DNA from 2 places in the Paenibacillus sp. EPM92 genome. Region 2 is predicted to be linked to the other one. Evidence: predicted binding sites of a transcription regulator. Region 2 holds the regulator's gene; the other holds the start of a gene.

Region 1 (9,646 bases), on a different contig from region 2:
TAAGGGGTGCCCAAGTACTTCTTGCCAGCCGCGATTATTTTATCAATGGCTGCTGTCGTATTGCCCGTCGAGGGAGCTGTTGTCGACCCGCCGGAAGGCGTCTCGGAACTGATCGGAGAGGAGTCCGATACCCGGACGTATTTGCTGCTCGTTGAGATATAGCCGGTGCGGCCCTGGTCGTCTTGCACTTGATACCACCAGGCGTTGACTTTGGACAGGATGGTAACCTTTTCTCCGGCTTTGAGGTAACCGTATGCAGCTGAACTTGTATCAGGTTGTTTACGGAAGTTCACGCTGCTTGTAATCGTACCGGTGGCGGCGGCGTGGGCTTGATCGGCGTATGCGGCCAAGGACCCGACCGTAAACGTGGCGGCAAGGACAACGGCAACGATTTGCTTTTTCATAGAAATTCCCTCCTGCAGTTCTAGGTGTTGTGGTATGCATGTAAGTGCCGACGCTTCCGCGATTGCCGGGAATCGGCTTCGTTCGTGGGACGCGACAACAAGTTGACAACGGACGGCAGACCGTTCCACAATGGAATTATAGCCAGATGAAAGGGAGACAGGTGAACGTCAACGATGAATACATGGACATGGGGACCGCTTGTCCTCCATTACAACATGCTGCTGATCATGGGTGCGATTGCGGCGGGCTACGGCGCGCTGCACCTGCGGTTGCTTCGGAGATCCGATAGAGGCATTGTTACGTCGATTGCCGTCAATGCGCTGCTTGTGTGGGTGCTTGTCTGGAAATTAAGTTTGCTGCTGCTGGATTTTCGCGCTGTATTGGAAAATCCGATGTCGCTGCTTTATTTTAACGGCGGTCGGCGCGGAGTTTGGCTTGCTTGGCTGCTCTCGGCCGGATATGCAGCAATCGCTGCTGAGAAAAGAAAAATAGGCAGACCTGTTTATATCGATTCGTTAGCCGTCTCGGTTTTGGGGGGGTATGCGATATTTCATGCGCTGCATTTTATAATGAGCGGCTTTCAGCCGGTCACATCGGGCATCATTGGGGCGTTGGGCGCGGCAGCCGCCATCGTTTGGCTGCGTTCCCCTTTGCCGGAGACCCATCGCGCGTCGGTGCAGAGGCTGCTAGTCATTGCGATTGGCTGGGTGCTGGTCATTACAGTGGCGAACGGCCTGTTTGACAAGCCGGGGGGGCCGCCTGCGGCGGGAACAGCGGAAGGAGTGCCCGGACTGGGCGTCGGACAGCAGGCCCCTGATTTCGAGCTAAAACTGCTGAATGGGGAAACCATCCGATTGTCGGATTACAGGGGCCAAACCGTGTTTGTTAATTTTTGGGCGACCTGGTGTCCGCCTTGTCAGGCGGAGATGCCGTATATGCAGCAATTTTACTCGGATTATGCAAGAGACGGCGTGGTGATTCTGGGCGTTAACGCGACGCATACCGAGGCTAGCGTACCGGTCGTTGCGGCGTGGGTTAAGGAATGGAAGATTACCTTCCCGATTGCGCTTGACACGACGGGGGGCGTGACGGATACTTACCGCGTGAATGCCTACCCGGCTACGTATGTCGTCGACCCCGGCGGCGTCATTCGGGAGAAGCATCCCGGGCCGATGAACGGCGATATGCTGATGTCGGCATGGGAGAAAATAACAAATAAAAGTGAAAAATGATTCTAATAGGGGTGCAAGCTCTTTTTCATTTGCATAAAAAACCTTACGCATGATACCATGAATCTATTGGCAGGTCATATATACGTTTTCGTGACATCACTTTTCAGTTGAAGGAAGGGAATCAGCGTGGCACAGACAAGTATTATTTTGCGTGTGGAGCTCAATCATGAGCAAGTAACGTTCGGAGATGTAGCTGCAACAATCAGTAAAGCAGGGGGAGACATCACCTCGATCGACGTTATTCGTCCCGGCAAGGAATCGTCGGTACGCGATATTACCGTCGATGTGGCGGAATCCGCCGAGTCGCAGGTGGTTGAAGCGTTGAAATCGCATGACGGGATCAAGCTGATTAACGTATCCGACCGTACGTTTCTCGTGCATCTAGGCGGGAAAATCAACATGCAGCCGAATCTGCCGATCAAAAACCGCGACGACTTGTCCCGTGTTTACACCCCTGGGGTGGCTAGAGTTTGTACCGCAATTCATGAAAATCCGAGAAAAGCTTACTCGCTTACGATAAAACGCAATACGGTAGCCGTCATCACCGACGGAACGGCAGTGCTCGGACTGGGCGACATCGGTCCGCATGCAGCCGCGCCTGTCATGGAAGGGAAAGCGATGCTGTTCAAGCAGCTCGCCGGCGTCGATGCGTTCCCGATTTGTCTGGATACGAAGGATACGGAAGAAATTATTCGTACTATTAAAGCGATCAGCCCGATTTTCGGAGGCATTAACCTGGAGGATATCAGCTCTCCGCGATGCTTCGAGATCGAGACGCGCCTGAACGAGGAGCTCGATATACCGGTGTTTCATGACGATCAGCACGGAACGGCTGTCGTCGTTATCGCGGGTTTGCTGAATGCCTTGAAAGTGGTCGGTAAACGAATCGAGAACGTCCGCGTTGTGGTCAACGGAATCGGAGCGGCAGGCGTATCGATCTGCAAAATGCTGCTCGCCGCAGGGGTGACGCGCTTGGTGCCTGTCGACCGCGAGGGTGCCATCGTTCGCGGAGGCAGCTATCCTTACCCGATGTGGCAGTGGTTGGCCGACCAGCCGCAAGTCGAAGATAAGGCCGGAACGCTGAAGGACGTTATTCAAGACGCCGACGTGTTTATCGGTGTATCGCGGGGCGGTTTGCTGAACGAGGAAGACATCAAGAAAATGAAGCCGGACAGCATCGTCTTCGCGATGGCGAATCCGGAACCGGAAATTGCGCCGGAGGAAGCGCTCCCGCATGTTCGTGTGTTTGCAACAGGCCGAAGCGACTATCCGAACCAAATCAATAACGTGCTCGTGTTCCCCGGTATTTTCCGTGGGGCGCTCGACTGCCGGGCACGGCGGATCAACGAGCCGATGAAGCTGGCGGCTGCCCGCGCAATCGCTTCGGTTGTTACCGAAGCGGAGCTGAACGAGCACTACATCATCCCGAGTATATTTAACGACAAGGTCGTGACGAAGGTTCGCCACGCAATTATCGAAGCCGCTATCCTAACCGGGGTGGCAAGACGGATTCCGCCGGATTTCCGGTAGGATCGTGCAGGAAGAGAGAAGGCGTGGCCCAAAGGGTAACCCCTTGATGAAGACAGTTTTTCAAGAATAAACGAATAACCCTCCAAAACCACTGTTAAAGTGGAGTTGGGGGGTTATTTTTTAACTCGCGATACTACATCAATAGCGGATAGCCCGCAAGGCCAACTTGCGAAGAAACGCGTCGAACGCCCGTCCGCCCGGTCGGCTCCCGCCCGCTTCAGGGCATAAAGCCCTCTTGGCTCACGCGTATCCGCTGCGCCTCGAATCGCCGCGCGAGCTGCTCCCGCACGCGCAAGTACGCGCCGCGGTCGTACCACGCGTCGTACCCGTTCGCGCGATACAGCTCGCGCATACCAAGCCTCTCCGTCCGGCGCCCCTGGCTGCCGTCGCCCATAAAATAATCGTCGATCACCACGCGATCGACACCGGTTTCCGCCAGCCGGTCGGCCAGCCCGTCGCTGCACGGCAGCACGGGCGACACGGCGGCCTGCGTCGGCACCCCCGCCTCGGCGAGCCGCCGCAAGGCCGCGAATCGGGCGGCAATCGGCGGCGCCGCCGGCGTGAACAGCTTCCGGACCGACTCCATGTCGGTCTCAATGGTCAGGCTGACGCGGACGCGGGGCCCGAGCCGCCGCAGCACGTCGATATCGCGCGTGACCAACGGGCTGCGCGTCTGCACCATCACGAAGGCGAGCTCCTCGGGCGGGGATGCCGCCATGACCTCCAGCCAAGACCGCGTCAGACAGGCGCGGAACTCCTCAGGCTGGTAGGGGTCCGTCGCGGACGACATGAATACCGTAACCGGTTTTTTGCGTCCGGCACGCTTCAACTCCCGGCTCAACAAGCTGGCCGTATTTGCTTTTACGTCCACCCAATCGCCCCAAGGCGAGCCGCGAAATTTCGCGACCGGCATCTCCCGCACATAGCAGTATGAGCAAGCGAAGGCACAGCCTACATACGGATTTAACGTGTGCGTGTACCCGCTCAAGAAGCCCGATGCGGGAAGGAGCAGCCGCTTGGGCGCTGTGACTTTGATGGATTTTTGACGGGACATAAGCTTCAGCACGAATCCTTTCCGAATGACTGTTGGAGCCGGTGGCCGCTTCAGAGGCTGCGCGCCAATAGAGAAACCCGATTCTCCGCCGCTGCAGCAGCATGGAAAACCGGGTCAGATATGTGCTATTAGTCAGTGGAGCCGGTCGGCATCACTTCCGGGGAAGTCAGCTTGTCGTAGAACTCCGTAAATTTGTCCTTGTCGTCGCTGGAGCGAATGGCCATCGCGGCACGCGGGTGATCGTTCAGGACGCCGGCGATCATGTAAGGGATGATGTAACCCCACTCCCATTTCTCGCGCATCGAAATCATGTGTTTCTCGATAATGCCGAGCACCGGACGAAGATCGTATTTCGGGTTTTTCAAGTAGCTGACGAGCAGTTCAGTCGGACAGTTGCCCGCTGCGCGACCCATTCCGTAGACGGACGTGTCGAGGAACTCGACGCCTTTGCTCGCACCCGTGATCGTGTTGGAGAACGCCAGCTGCATGTTGTTGTGCATGTGCAGGCCGAGCTTCTTGTTCGGAAGCAGTCGTTGGAATTTGGACACTAGGTAGTCGATGTCTTTGTGATCCATGCTGCCGTAGGAGTCGACGACGTACACGACATCGACCGGGCTTTTGGCGATTTCTTCGAACGCTTCGTTCAGATCATTCTCCATCACATGCGAAAGCGCCATGATGTTGATCGTCGTTTCATAGCCGTAGTCGTGGAATTTTCGCACCAGATCGAGCGCTTTGTCCACATCTTTAATGTAACAAGCGACGCGGATCAGATCCAACATGCTTTGATCGCGCGGGAGAATATCCTTCTCATCCACACGGCCGATATCGACCAACGCGGAAAGCTTCGTACTGGTTTTTTGGGGGATGACTTCCTTCAGGAAATCCTCGTTAAGGAAGCGCCAAGGGCCGGCATCGGCACCTTTCAGCAATTTGGCCGAGTTTTTGTAACCAATTTCCATATATTCGACGCCGGCTTCGCTTAGACCCTGGTACATGTCCTTCACGAATTGGACGCTAAAGTCCCAGTTATTCACTAAACCGCCGTCGCGGATCGTACAATCCAAAATTTTGTGGTGTGTGTCGCGTGTCATCAAAATTACCCCTCTCCAAATTAACAAGTGCTCGCTGACATCTTTCGGGCTTTTAAGCTTTTTAGCTTTTAAGCGGTAAAGTATTTTATTAATTACTAATTTTACACAGTTTTTTGTATTTGTCAATCATAACAAATTCCAGAACGAGTGGCAATTTCCTTATATATTGAAAAATCAGTCGGCCAACCGTTGTGCAGGGCGACCTGCTATCAAAATCTAATATAATATACAAATAGTATCTATAATGAGAGGGAGGAGGAACGCTTTTTCAGGAAGTTCACTAAGAAAAAGATCATTGATTCGGGAGGATCCAAGTACATTCGTAAAATCGCATCGTTTACCTTATTCGTCATGTTGTTCGTCATGATCGTCCCGTTCGCTGCTTGGGGCGCCGGACCGGTCGCTTCAACCGAGGCCGCGTCCTTGCTCGTGCAGGATCAGGACGAGCCGGTATGGCCGAAACCGCTCACGTATTTGGATTTAGGCGACTCGCTCGCAGCCGGGGATGACGCCGCCGCAAAAAAAATGAATTTGCGCCGCAGCAGAACGCTTCAAGGGCTCAAGCGGCCGTGCTGCTGAAGCGGCTTTTGACCGGACTGGAATTCGTCAACTAGGCAGCAGGCGGCAGCCGTCATACCCAAAAAGGCGTTTCATCCTAGGGATAAAGCGCCTTTTTTTGATCCTAGGGATGCTTAATGATCTCAATACGGCCGATCAGCGGCAGCGGCTTCATATCCCCGTTGATCACATTCATCATCCCGATCACGCAGAATACGAGGCACACGAGGTGGGCTAAAGGCACGAGCAGCAAATTGAGCAGAGGAATAAGTCCCAGTAAGATGTTGCAAGCGATCAAGGCGAGCAGCAGCATAAGGCCTTGATTGGCGTGATACATCGCAAAGCGTGAATGGTTCGCGGCGAGCAGCGGCACAAAAAACAACAGATAAGCGATAGCGGCAACGGCCTTGTTGGCCCGCACATCTTCCGGCGTCGGAGAGGGGGAGCCTTGCGGCGGCGTCTGTCCGGGGTCAGACATCGGTGGAACACCTCCTTTCTCAGGTCTGGATGCGGAAGAGCTTCCCAGATTAGCCGCTACCATCTTATGCCGATAGCCGTTCGAGTATGTTCGCCTTTCCGAGGAATAACCGTAAAGCGATGGGGCAACCTAAATCCAGCCATATCCAAGAAAGGAACGAGGCACACATGACCCACACCCCGATCTTTTTTCAATTCGAGACGAACCAGGAAGCTTATATGGCGCTTGATACGCTGGAGGAGCTTGGCTACAAGGTCAGCCTGCATACGGAGACGAAGAGCCCCGTTCTGCACGTCATCGTCGATCGCAATGATCTGACGTCGGCTCTCGAAGTCGCGCAAGCTCACGGCGGTCGGCTTCTGGAGGGGCAAGCATCTCCGTCCGAGATTTCGACGTATGCCATGGCATACGATCCGGACGGGCTCATTCCGATTCCCGCCCACTTCGTGAACGAGGTTGAACCGGATGAAGCCGAGGTTCATTTATCCGCCTCGGCTTACTCGAACCGCTCGAGCGGCGCCTACAAGGATGAGCCCGCGAAATTCGACCCGTCCGGGGAAGATTACGACGGCTTCGACGCGGGTATTCATTTATAGTGGATTAGGCCAAAACCGTTGGACAAGTCCCACAACATTTGACCGGGAAAACAAAGTTGCCCTGCGCCTATTTTTATTAGCTCGGAAAACACTGTTTCTCTAGACCCACACCTCATTCGTTTGCTATGATGGGTTGGGACTTCGGGAATGATAGGGTTTTTCAATAGAGGATGGAGGGAAACGCTGTGGATTCCTATGATTCTTTGAAAGAGGGCGAAAAGGGCGCGTGGCTTAGTATCGTCGCCTATGTTTTTTTGTCCGCTTTTAAAATAACCATAGGTTATATGACCGGTTCGGAAGCGCTCGCGGCGGACGGAATTAACAATACGACGGATATCGTCGTTTCACTGGCGGTGCTGATCGGGCTTCGCATTTCCCGGAAGCCGCCGGATCGCGATCATCCGTATGGGCATAAACGGGCGGAAACGATCGCTTCGCTCATCGCTTCGTTTATTATGGCAGCAGCAGGCCTGCAAGTTGTCTTGCAAGCGGGCCGCAGCTTCTTCGCCGATGAGCGCACGGCGCCGGACATGCTGGCCGCCTGGGTAGCTCTGGCTTGCGCCGCCGTCATGTGGGGCGTGTACGTTTACAATTACCGGTTGGCCAAACGGATCGAGAACCAATCGCTGATGGCCGCTGCGCAGGACAATCGTTCCGACGCGCTCGTCAGTATAGGCGCCGCCGTCGGCATCATCGGATCGCGGCTTGGCTTTCCGGTACTCGATGCAGTAGCGGCGCTGATCGTCGGTCTTATTATTTTGAAAACGGCTTGGGAAGTGTTCTCCCATGCATCGCATACGTTGACGGACGGCTTCGACGACCAGCGGCTGAAGGTGTTCAAGCAGACCGTCAAGACAACGCCGGGCGTCAAGCGCATTAAGGATATTCGCGCCCGCATTCACGGCAACAGCGTGCTGCTTGACGTGGTCGTCGAGGTAAGCGCCGAATTGTCCGTCGGCGAAAGCCACGATATCAGCGATGAAATCGAACGGCGGATGCTCAGAGAGCATCGGGTGAACAATGTGCATGTGCATATCGAGCCTTTCGAAGAGCAAGAAAAAAACGGCAACCAACCTTATCGATAAGGGGTCGCCGTTTTTTTATGAGCAGCGCTTAAACAGAACGCGGTGCGGCAGGACAAGCGGAGGCGCTTCTGGCGAAGGCGGCGGCCGGAAAACGAGTGCGCCATTCCGCGCCCGCGATGCCGACGATCAACGACCTCGCAGCCGCCGTGAAGCTGTGAAACTGTGAAACTAACTCCTTGCAAATTCCGCTGCGCTTTTCCCTGCCGTATACCCGGTTGTGAATGCCGCCGTGATGTTGTAGCCGCCGGTATAGCCGTGAATGTCCAGCACTTCGCCGCAAAAGTACAGCCCAAGCTTCAGCTTTGACTGCATCGTCCGCGGATCGACCTCCTTCAGGTTGACGCCGCCGCCGGTGACGAAAGCTTCTTCAAGCGATAGCGTGCCATTCACTTCCACGGGAAACGCCTTCAGCAGCTTCGCCATATCCATCCATGGCTGCTTTGGAATGTTATCGAACGTGACGTCTTCCTTAATACCCGCCCGTTCGAGCACGAAAGGAACGAGCCGTTCCGGGAGGAGCGGTTTCAAGACGTTCTTGGCCGCTTTCTTCGGCTCGTGCCGGGCCAGCCGATACGTATCGGCGTACACCTCATCCACGCTCTTATCGGGAAACAAATCGATCGTCAGCCGCACGCTCGGGACGTTAAACTGCTTCTTCGCCTTCACGACGAACTGGCTGCAGCGCAGCGCGGCCGGGCCGGACAAGCCGAAGTGGGTGAACAGCAGGTCGCCTTCGTGTTCGACGATTTTCTTCCCCTTCGGAGTCCAGACCGATAACGTAATGCCGCGCAGCGATAGCCCTTGCAGCTCCTTGCTGCGAATCCACGGTTCATTCGACGTTAGCGGCACTTCCGTCGGATACAGCTCGGTGATCGTATGACCGGCGGCCTCTGCCCAAGGGTATCCGTCGCCGGTCGAGCCGGTTTGCGGCACCGACTTGCCCCCGGTGGCGATAATGACGGCGCGTCCGTTAATCCGTTCGCCGGTGGTCAATTCGACGCCCCATGCGCGCTCCTCATCGTACAACACCCGGCGAACCGGGCTGTTGACACGAATGGAGACGCCTTGACGGCGCACGCGATTCACAAGCGCATCCACCACGGTCTTGGCCTTGTCGCTCACCGGGAACATGCGCCCGCGGTCTTCTTCCTTCAAGCGGATGCCCATCCCTTCGAAGAAGGCGATGATGTCGCGATTGCTGAATGTCGCAAGAGCGCTATGCAGGAAGCGTCCGTTGCCCGGAATATGCTTGATCAGTTCATCCGGCTCTTTGGCATTCGTCACATTGCAGCGGCCTCCGCCGGAAATTCCGAGCTTGCGCCCCAGTTTATCCCCTTTGTCCACCAACAAAACCTTTGCACCGTGCTCGCTTGCAGCCACGCTGGCCATCAATCCGGCTGAGCCTCCGCCGATTACAATTACGTCATAAGCCATTCGTTATGCTCCTATATGGTTTCATTTGTTTTTATTGTACCGTATTTTTTTCCGACAAAAATAGTGATATTCCTGCTACGTGCTTTGACATTTTCTATAGCAGACTTCCATTATAATCGTTGTGCCAACCCTTGTAAAAAAGGAGGTTTGATCGTACCATGAATGCATCGAACGCGTTTC
Region 2 (9,646 bases):
AGCTGCTCTTGTAAGCTAGGTTTAATCAATGAAAAATCCCCTTTCACCCTGCCGATCTGCCGGTATATGCGATGAAGTAGGCAGTCCGAACATGTAGACCCCTTATTCTATCCGGTATGAAGCGTTAAATCTCTTAAACAATGTATCCTTAAGTGTAACAGAAACATGATATGATGAAAAGAAACTTCGACAAAAATGGAGTCTTTATTAAATGAATCCTATCGGATTTATATACATTATACATCGACAGAACGTACACCTTCTACTATAATACAAATTAGGAGTACACATTTCATGTGAAAGAGGGATAAACCATGGCTGAAATCCGTATCCGCAATACGAACGAACGCATCCAAGGCGAAGATAACGTCAGAAATTTTCTAGAGAAACAAGAAGTGCTTTATGAACATTGGAATCCAGGCAAATTACCGGCCGAGCTGCAGGAGAAATTTATTTTGTCCGATGAAGAGAAGAGTCAAATTTTATCCACCTTCGACGCAGAAATTCGCGACCTGGCCGCCCGTCGCGGCTACCGGACTTGGGACCTCATCGCCTTGTCCGATGCGACGCCGAATCTCGACGAGCTATTGAAGAAGTTCGAACAAGTGCACACACATACCGAGGATGAGGTTCGCGCCATCACGGCAGGCAAAGGTATTTTCATTATCAAAGGCACCGACGATGTCGGATATTTCGACGTTGAGCTCGAAGCCGGCGACGTCATCTCCGTACCGGAGCATAAGCCGCACTTCTTTACCCTGATGGAAAACCGGCAAATTGTAGCCGTCCGCCTCTTCATCGAAACCGAAGGCTGGATTGCGCATCCTTTCGCCGACCCGACTTTCCAACAGGCCTAATGATAAAACCCCAACTTTAGGTGTCTTAACGCCGTAGTCCGGAACGGATCCTGCATCCATTTCGGACTACGGCGTTTTTTCGCTTGACGGGAACGCCGCAACAAAAAACCGACGCCTGCCAGGATCGACAGACCGTCGGTTTCTTATGTTCATTAGATGAATGATATGGAGTCCAGAATCGCTTGCATATCCCGCAAGCTCTTAATTTCGTAAACGGGTTCGATGTCCGAGCTGCGTTCTACACCATGGCGGTTGATCCACATGTTGCGCATCCCCACCGTATTCGAGCCCAGAATATCCGTCGTCAATTTATCGCCGATCATGACACCTTCATCTGCCGTTATGTTCAGCAGCTGCATGGCGTGGTGGAAGATGGAAGCGGCCGGCTTCCCTTCGCCGAATTCACCGGAGATCACAATATGGTCGAAGTAGGGAGCAAGCTGCGGCACCCCGGCCAGCTTCTCCTTCTGCAAATCCGGCGAACCGTTGGTCAGCAGGAGCAGCTTGTACTTTTGTTTCAACTGATCCAACACTTCGAACGTTTCTTCGTACACAATGGGACGAATGCGTCGTTCGGCGGGAAACTGTTCGGCCAGCTTGCTGCCGAGCGCCTCGTCATCGATACCGAGAGCCTTCAAGCCGCGGGTCCAGGACGCCTTGCGGTATGACGGCGCCAACGCCTGCAGCTTGCGGAATTCCTCCTGCTCTCCTGCCGTAAAATTCGCCCAGAGCCCTTCGAACGGATTGATTCCGATCATCTTCGTGAAAGGAAACGTTTCATAAGATTCGTATAATGCCCGCGCTTCACGGCGTACCGCTTCTTCCAGCTGCGCCGGGTCCAGGTCATAATGTTTGGAAGCCTCCGTGCAAGTTGCTTCAAAAGCCTCTTTCACGCTTCGGTCATCCCATAACAACGTATCGTCTAAATCGAAAAGCACCGCTTTGATCGTCATTGTTTAAATTCCTCTTTCTACCGCGATTATCGTTCCTAACTGCCAGTCATTTATATTTAATCCGATCAAGCAACCCCATGACGTTCGTTCAGGCTTCATTTGATGAGCTTTACATTGTTTTTCGAGGCGAAGTCGGAAATTTTCTCGATCATAGCTTCCATTGGCATTTGGTGGAAAAATTTCGTGAATACCCAGCGTTTACCTTTCGGCTTCAAGGTTACCATGATCGTATCTTTGCTCACGGTTATTTCGCTAATTTGGGAAGCTTCTACGATCCGATCGCCGCCGAATCGACGGGAGGCCAGCGAAGTTTTACCAATCCTCAGAAACGGTCTGCGCGCCCAATACATAAGCAATGCCAAGAAAAGATAACTGAAGCCCGTTACCCAATACATAGACTCGTCTTGTCCTGCTTGCGGACGAAGGGCAATAAAACAGAACACGCTCATGGCGACGAGCACCAATGGCAATAACCAGCTGCGGCCTTTAAAAGTAACCGCCCCGTCCGAAGACCGAACGGAAATCGAAGACGAACTGCTTTGGCCGTGTTTTTTATTCATGATCTTCGTATTTTTACGTACCATGCGTTCCCATTTACGCGACATTATCGTGACCCCTTATGCTCTCGATTAGATCTGCCTATGAAACTTCTCAATAAACCGGTAAGGATATTCCGATTCCAGCGCGCTGACATCATCCAGCCGCTTCCACATGGAGTCGGAAAGCTTCCAGCCGACCGCTCCCATATTATCTTCAAACTGTTCAAGCGTACGAGCGCCGAATATCGGCGATGTAATCCCTTGCTTATGGATGAGCCAATTGAGCGCCACTTGTGCCGGCGTTTTATTGGTCTCTGCCGCTGCGCCAAGAACCTCATCCAGGATTCGGAAATTCTTATCGGTATTTCGCAGCTCCCATCGACTCTCGCCGTTTTTGTTAGAAAGGCGCCCTTCCGTCGGTTCGTTTCCGCGCTCGTAGCGCCCTGTCAAAAATCCGCCGCCAAGCGGTGCCCAAGGGATGACTCCTACGTTCTCCTCCAAGCAAAGAGGGAGCACTTCGCGGTCCATGGAGCGGCACACGAGACTGTACTGCGGTTGAATGGAAATAAACCGCGCGTAGCGGTTGAAGTCACTTAGATTTAACGATTTCATTAACTGGTACGCCAAGAAATTCGAGCATCCGATGTACCGAACCTTCCCTGATGCAACTAAATCGTCCAGCGCACGAAGCGTCTCTTCAATCGGTGTGACCTGATCCCAAACGTGAACTTGGTACAAATCGATATAATCGGTTCCTAAGCGTCGCAAACTGTCTTCGACGGCATCCATGATATGCTTGCGGGATAGACCGACTTGGTTCGGTCCGGGTCCGGTCTTCATTCGAACTTTAGTAGCCAGAACTACGTCCGATCTTCGTTCGCGAATCGCTTTACCGACAATCTCTTCAGATCTGCCGCCTGCATAGACGTTTGCCGTATCGATGAAATTCCCTCCTTTATCCAGGAAACGGTTTATCATCTCTACGGACTCCCGTTCATCGGTCGTATGACCGAAGGTCATTGTTCCTAAGCAAAGTTCCGATACCAGAATACCGCTCTTACCCAAAGCCCGATATTGCATATCAAAACCCTCCTCCTACTTCTTCTCATCTTCATCAACAAATTTGATGTTATCGAGTTGAGTACGTAAGGAAGATTTGAAAGAATCGATGTACTTTTTACGCAATTCGTTACGTTCGTTCAACTCCGCTTCGCTCAATCCTTCGGATTTCGCTTTTCGAGCGAGTTCATTGATTCGCTTCACGGTAACATCATGTTCCGATTCCAACATGCCTATCCTCCCAGTCTTCTCGTGTTCCGGTTGTCGCCAGCTGTCGGAACCTGACAAGCATGTCCAGACAAATGGCGTTCGTTATCAAATTATACTTTGACATTATGGATAACGATTGTCAAGAGAATTGACAGGCGGGAAGAGCCTGAAATGTCAGGGCGAGCGGTATTACGGAAGCAACAATTGTTGACCGGCACGAATCGAAGCGTCCTTCAATCCGTTCTTTTTTTTGAGCTCATAGATGTATTCTCTCGGGTTGCCACCCTTAGCTATATGTTCATTGGCGATACTCCACAAGGTATCTCCTCGTTCGACGATAACGGTATGTTGTTCGGCCGGCAAGGAGGCGGCTGCATAAGCGTCCGAATTCCCAAGTAATGCCGTGATCACCGTGCTGATCCCGATGATCATGGCCAACACAAGACCCGTCAGAGCCAGACGCCCTAGCCGTTTGCGATTGCCGACCGCATCTGTTCTATTCATGGACGGCACGTTTACCGAAGTTTGACTGCTAATGATATGCATCATAATGACGACCCCCAAACATTTGTTCTTATATTAAAATAACACGAACACGTGTTTGTGTCAATGCATTTTCTCGAACTTATGTTTGTACGAACGGCTATTCTGTGCTATACTTCCAATTAATAGTTTCTATATATTGGAGTGATACGATGAGCAAGATTTCCTCCCGTCAACAGGCCATTTTAAATTTTATTAAAAATGAAGTTAAGGATAAAGGTTACCCGCCTTCCGTACGTGAAATCGGCGAAGCGGTAGGTTTGGCGTCGAGTTCCACCGTACATGGACACTTGGAAAGGCTCGAGAAGAAGGGCCTTATCCGCCGAGATCCGACCAAGCCAAGAGCCATTGAGATTCTGGACGGGGAACCAGGAGAAGGCGCGTTCTCCGTTTCGGTAGCCCGCGTTCCGTTAATCGGACGGGTTACGGCAGGGGTTCCGATTACAGCAACGGAGAACATTGAAGATTACTTTCCGCTCCCCAGCCACTTTGTCGGCGATCAGAGCGTGTTCATGTTAAGCGTCGTCGGCGAAAGTATGATTGACGCAGGCATTCATCACGGGGATTATGTGATCGTCCGCCAGCAGCAGACCGCCAACAACGGCGACATCGTCGTGGCTATGACCGAGGAAGACGAGGCGACGGTGAAAACGTTCTATAAAGAAAGAGACCATATTCGGTTACAGCCGCAAAACCCGACCATGGAGCCTATTCGGTTGAAAAACGTTTCTATTCTTGGCAAAGTCATCGGCGTATTCCGCGACATCCACTAACAACTCATAACCTCTCGAAGCTCGGCTGCTGCCGGATCGTGAGGTTTTTTCGATAAAAAAACCTCACGGAAGATCACCGCTAGGTCCTTATGGAATATAGGTCTTGCTAAATTAAAGAAACGGACGCTCGGCTCAGCCGAACGTCCGTTTCTTTAATTATTAATAAAGCGTTAAATACTGCTCACGCTCCCAAGCGTGAACTTGAGTACGGTAAATGTCATACTCGATTTCCTTAAGCTCGAAGAAATGAGCCAGCGCATGATCGCCGAGTGCTTCGCAAATGACATCGTCCCGAAGCATTTCGTCGAGCGCTTGCTTCAAGTTGATCGGCAAGCTCGGAATGCCTTGCTCTTCCCGCTCCTCTTCGGTCATCACGTAAATATTGCGGTCCGTCGGAGGCGGCAGCTGCATTTTTTTCTTGATGCCGTCAAGGCCGGCCTTCAACATAACGGCCAGCGCGAGGTACGGGTTAGCCGCCGGATCCGGGTTACGCACTTCAACGCGCGTGCTGAGACCGCGGGAAGCCGGGATACGGATCATCGGGCTGCGGTTGCTGGCCGACCAGGCGACGTAACAAGGCGCTTCATAACCCGGTACAAGACGCTTGTACGAGTTGACGGTCGGGTTCGTAATCGCCGCGAACGCGCGGGCGTGGCGCAAAATACCAGCCATGTAATGACGTGCTTCTGCGCTTAGGCCGAGTTTGTCGCTCTCGTCGTAGAAGGCATTCTCTTTACCGCGGAACAACGATTGGTGACAATGCATGCCCGAGCCGTTAACGCCAAACAACGGCTTCGGCATGAATGTGGCATGCAGGCCGTGCTGACGGGCTACCGTCTTCACAACGAGCTTGAACGTTTGAATTTGGTCGGCCGCTTTGATCGCATCGGCATATTTAAAGTCGATCTCGTGCTGACCCGGCGCCACTTCGTGGTGTGACGCTTCGATCTCAAAGCCCATTTCTTCGAGCGTTAACACGATTTCGCGGCGGCAGTTCTCGCCGAGATCCGTAGGCGCCAAGTCGAAGTAACCGCCCTGGTCGTTCAGCTCCATGGTCGGATTGCCTTTCTCATCGGTTTTGAACAAGAAAAATTCCGGTTCCGGCCCGACGTTCATCGCGGTATAGCCCATTTCGTACGCTTCTTTCAACGCAGCTTTCAGAATGCCGCGCGGGTCGCCCGGGAACGGACGGCCGTCCGGCAAATAAATATCGCAAATCAAACGCGCCACGCGATCTTCCGTCACCCATGGGAACACGACCCAAGTATTCAAATCCGGGTATAAGTACATGTCTGATTCTTCGATACGAACGTAACCCTCGATGGAAGAACCATCAAACATCATTTTATTATCAAGCGCCTTCTCAAGCTGGCTTAAAGGTATTTCGACGTTCTTGATGGTGCCGAGCAAATCCGTAAATTGAAGTCGAATGAATCGAACGTTTTGTTCCTTGGCAATACGTAAAATGTCTTCCTTCGTGTAGTTCTTATCCGTCACTGTGAAATCTCCTCCTTAAAAATCGGTACGTAATAACGAGGGGGTACCGCTCGCCCCGCCTCAGGTGAACAGAGCGGCGGTCGCTCCTCGGCCAAACCCTATTTTCTGAAAAAACGAGACAGTTCGCCTTGAATCAACGATACATGATTCGGTCGCTTGCCTCCGCCTATCAGCTGCTGCTTCAGCATCTTGTGCAGCTGGGAATCAGTCAGTTCCCGGCGTTTCACTTCGGATTGCTCGTTCAAGACGGTTGCATCCTCCGAATCTTTGTCGACCGGCAGCAGCACTTGTTTAATTCCTGCGATGTTAACGCCCTTCTCGATCAAATCCTTGATCTCCAAAAGACGCTCGACATCGTTGAACGAGTATAGACGCTGGTTGCCGCCGGTTCTTGCTGGAATGATCAATTCATGCTGCTCGTAGTATCGTATTTGTCTGGCGGTTAAATCCGTCAGCTTCATAACAATACCGATCGGAAAAAGGGCCATATTACGGCGGATATCATCACTCATGACTATCACCCCTAACACATAAAACCTTACTTTTATTGTAACCATGTTCTAGAAACGTGTCAAGTTATGTCAGGTTAATGCCACATGTAAGTAATGATTACAATAATTTGCGGTCGATCATGTTTTGGATGGCCGTCAGAACGCCGAGCTTACAGTGGGAATACGTCAAGCCTCCCTGCATGTAGGCAATATAAGGCTCCCGAATCGGCGCGTCGGCCGATAATTCCAGGCTGCCGCCCTGAATGAAGGTTCCGGCCGCCATAATGACCGGGTGCTCGTAACCCGGCATATCCCAAGGTTCCGGCACGACATGCGCATCTACGGCCGCCGCCTGCTGAATGCCTTGAACGAAGGCGATCAGATGCTCCGGCCCGGTAAACCGGATGGCCTGAATTAAATCGGTGCGGGGATCGTTCCAACGCGGATGCGTCGTAAATCCCAGCTCGGCGAACAGTGCCGCCGCGAACACCGATCCTTTAACAGCTTGTCCAACCGTATGCGGCGCTAAATACAAGCCTTGGAACAAAGCCCGCGTCGTCCCGAGCATAGCGCCGACCTCCCCGCCGATGCCCGGCGCGGTCAACCGGTAGGACGCCAGCTCAACATACTCGCGCTTGCCCGCGATATAGCCGCCTGTAGGAGCCAATCCGCCGCCCGGGTTCTTAATCAGCGAACCGGCGATCAAGTCGGCCCCGACTTCGGTTGGTTCGTTAAGCTCCGTGAATTCGCCGTAACAGTTGTCCACGAATACGATAACGTCCGGCTTTATTTCTTTCACGAAACGAACCATCTCGCCAATCTGCTCGACGGTGAACGAGGCACGCCATGAATACCCGCGCGACCGTTGAATGCCGATCACTCTCGTTCGCGGAGTGATGCGCCGGGCGATCTCTTCATAGTTCGGCGAACCGTCTTCAAGCAGCTCCACCTCGCCGTAGCCGATGCCCCAGTCTTGCAGCGAGCCGAGTCCGTCGCCCGGTTTGCCTATCACCTTGTGCAGCGTGTCGTACGGACGACCTGTAATCGACAGCAGCTCGTCGCCGGGCCGCAGGACGCCGAAGAGCGCCGTCCCGATCGTATGCGTGCCCGACACGAAATGCGGACGCACCAGCGCCGCCTCGGCGCCGAACACGTCGGCATACACGAGATCGAGCACTTCGCGTCCGCGATCATTATAGCCATATCCGGTCGAGCCGGCAAAATGATAATCGCTTACTTTAAACTTCTGAAACGCACGTATGACTTTCCACTGATTGCGATCGATCAACCGATCGAGTTCATTCATTCGTTCCCCGACTACCTTCTCCGCCTTCTCCATCAAGGCGAGCACCTGCTCGTTAAACATGTTCCGACGTCTCTCCTCTGTTCTCTCCCTGCGGCGCACGCGCCGAATCGTATGCAGCCAGCATGTATCCTATCTTATCGAACTCTTTATTGTTTACCCGTACCTTGAACAGCATGTCGCTGCCGTCCACTTCATTCTCCAGCACCTCGCCTACGCGGTACACAAGCGAAATGACATCCCCCTTATCGGCAGGAATACGGTACGTCCGGCTGTCGCCCATCAAATGTTTCTCTAACGCGTCGATCAATCGCCCGAGATCTTCTTCGCGATAAGCCGAGATGCGCAAGTAATCGCCTTCGGTCATCAGCATCTCCAATTGCTCCGGCGTGCACAGATCGATTTTGTTAAACACGGTTATCCGATCCTTGCCGTGTGCGCCGAGCTCTTCGAGCACCTCATCGACGACCTTCATCTGGATCGTCATCATCTCGGTGGAACTGTCCACAACGTGCAGAATAAGATCCGCTTCGTTGGCCTCCTCGAGCGTCGCGCGGAAAGCCGCGACCAAATCGTGCGGCAAGTTCTGAATGAACCCGACCGTATCGGTCAAGACGATCTCCAATCCGCTCGGCAGCTTCAGCGAGCGCGAGGTCGGATCGAGCGTGGCAAACAACTGGTTCTCGACATACACGTCGGCTTGCGTCAGCTGGCGAAGCAGCGTCGACTTGCCGGCGTTCGTATACCCGACGAGAGCGACTTGAAAGACGCCGGTCTTCTTACGCCGCTCCCGGTGAAGCGTACGGTGCTTCACCACTTCCTGCAGCTGGCGCTTCAGCTCGCTGATCCGATCGCGGATATGACGGCGGTCCGTCTCCAGCTTCGACTCCCCGGGTCCCCGGGTCCCGATGCCGCCGCCGAGCCGGGATAAATTTTTCCCGTGACCGGACAGCCGCGGCAGCAAATAGCTAAGCTGCGCCAGCTCGACCTGGATGATCCCCTCGCGCGTCTTGGCGCGGCCGGCGAAAATATCCAGAATCAGCTGGGTCCGGTCGATGATTTTCACATCCAGAAACTGCTCCAGATTGCGCACCTGCGCGCCCGACAGCTCCTGGTCGAAGATGGCCGTGTTCGCGTCTTTCTCCTCCAGCAGCTCTTTCAATTCTTGCGCTTTTCCTTTGCCTATGAACCACTTGGAATCGGCGTATTCTTTATTCTGCGTCATTGTTCCGAGCACTTCGACATTGGCCGTCTCGGCGAGCCGGATAAGCTCGGCCAGCGAATAGTCGGGGTCGTACGTTTCCTCGCGCTTTAATTCCTGCGTAACCAGACTCACCAGTACGGCGCGTTCTTGGTGGTCCGGCGTAATTTCATGGCTCGTTTTTTTCATATAAATTTATATGTCTCCTTTGGGGATTTAC

Evidence for each region. The regulator LexA, encoded in region 2, represses DNA repair genes until DNA is damaged. The targets are predictions, from matches to a motif close to CGAACATATGTTCG.
Region 1: a site for LexA is predicted at 4,244-4,257, ahead of JMF85_RS06590 (SPL family radical SAM protein). Genes of this name have one in related genera too.

Annotation. Positions count from the first base shown of each region.
Region 1 is NZ_BCPS01000035.1:8,338-17,983, forward strand. It holds gene JMF85_RS06575 (C40 family peptidase) at 1-404, opposite strand, end outside; gene JMF85_RS06580 (redoxin domain-containing protein) at 579-1,637, shown strand; gene JMF85_RS06585 (NAD-dependent malic enzyme) at 1,764-3,167, shown strand; gene JMF85_RS06590 (SPL family radical SAM protein) at 3,385-4,221, opposite strand; gene JMF85_RS06595 (aldolase catalytic domain-containing protein) at 4,350-5,315, opposite strand; gene JMF85_RS06600 (hypothetical protein) at 5,679-5,894, shown strand; gene JMF85_RS06605 (magnetosome magnetite crystal formation protein family) at 5,998-6,351, opposite strand; gene JMF85_RS06610 (hypothetical protein) at 6,519-6,947, shown strand; gene JMF85_RS06615 (cation diffusion facilitator family transporter) at 7,133-8,032, shown strand; gene JMF85_RS06620 (BaiN/RdsA family NAD(P)/FAD-dependent oxidoreductase) at 8,201-9,466, opposite strand; gene JMF85_RS06625 (hypothetical protein) at 9,625-9,646, shown strand, end outside.
Region 2 is NZ_BCPS01000077.1:99,516-109,161, forward strand. It holds gene metH (methionine synthase) at 1-29, opposite strand, end outside; gene JMF85_RS18555 (1,2-dihydroxy-3-keto-5-methylthiopentene dioxygenase) at 315-857, shown strand; gene JMF85_RS18560 (HAD family hydrolase) at 1,010-1,810, opposite strand; gene JMF85_RS18565 (hypothetical protein) at 1,906-2,415, opposite strand; gene JMF85_RS18570 (aldo/keto reductase) at 2,440-3,429, opposite strand; gene JMF85_RS18575 (DUF896 domain-containing protein) at 3,445-3,639, opposite strand; gene JMF85_RS18580 (LysM peptidoglycan-binding domain-containing protein) at 3,808-4,167, opposite strand; gene lexA (transcriptional repressor LexA) at 4,314-4,934, shown strand; gene glnA (type I glutamate--ammonia ligase) at 5,094-6,431, opposite strand; gene JMF85_RS18595 (MerR family transcriptional regulator) at 6,530-6,943, opposite strand; gene JMF85_RS18600 (methionine gamma-lyase family protein) at 7,041-8,288, opposite strand; gene hflX (GTPase HflX) at 8,281-9,615, opposite strand; gene JMF85_RS18610 (AAA family ATPase) at 9,612-9,646, opposite strand, start outside.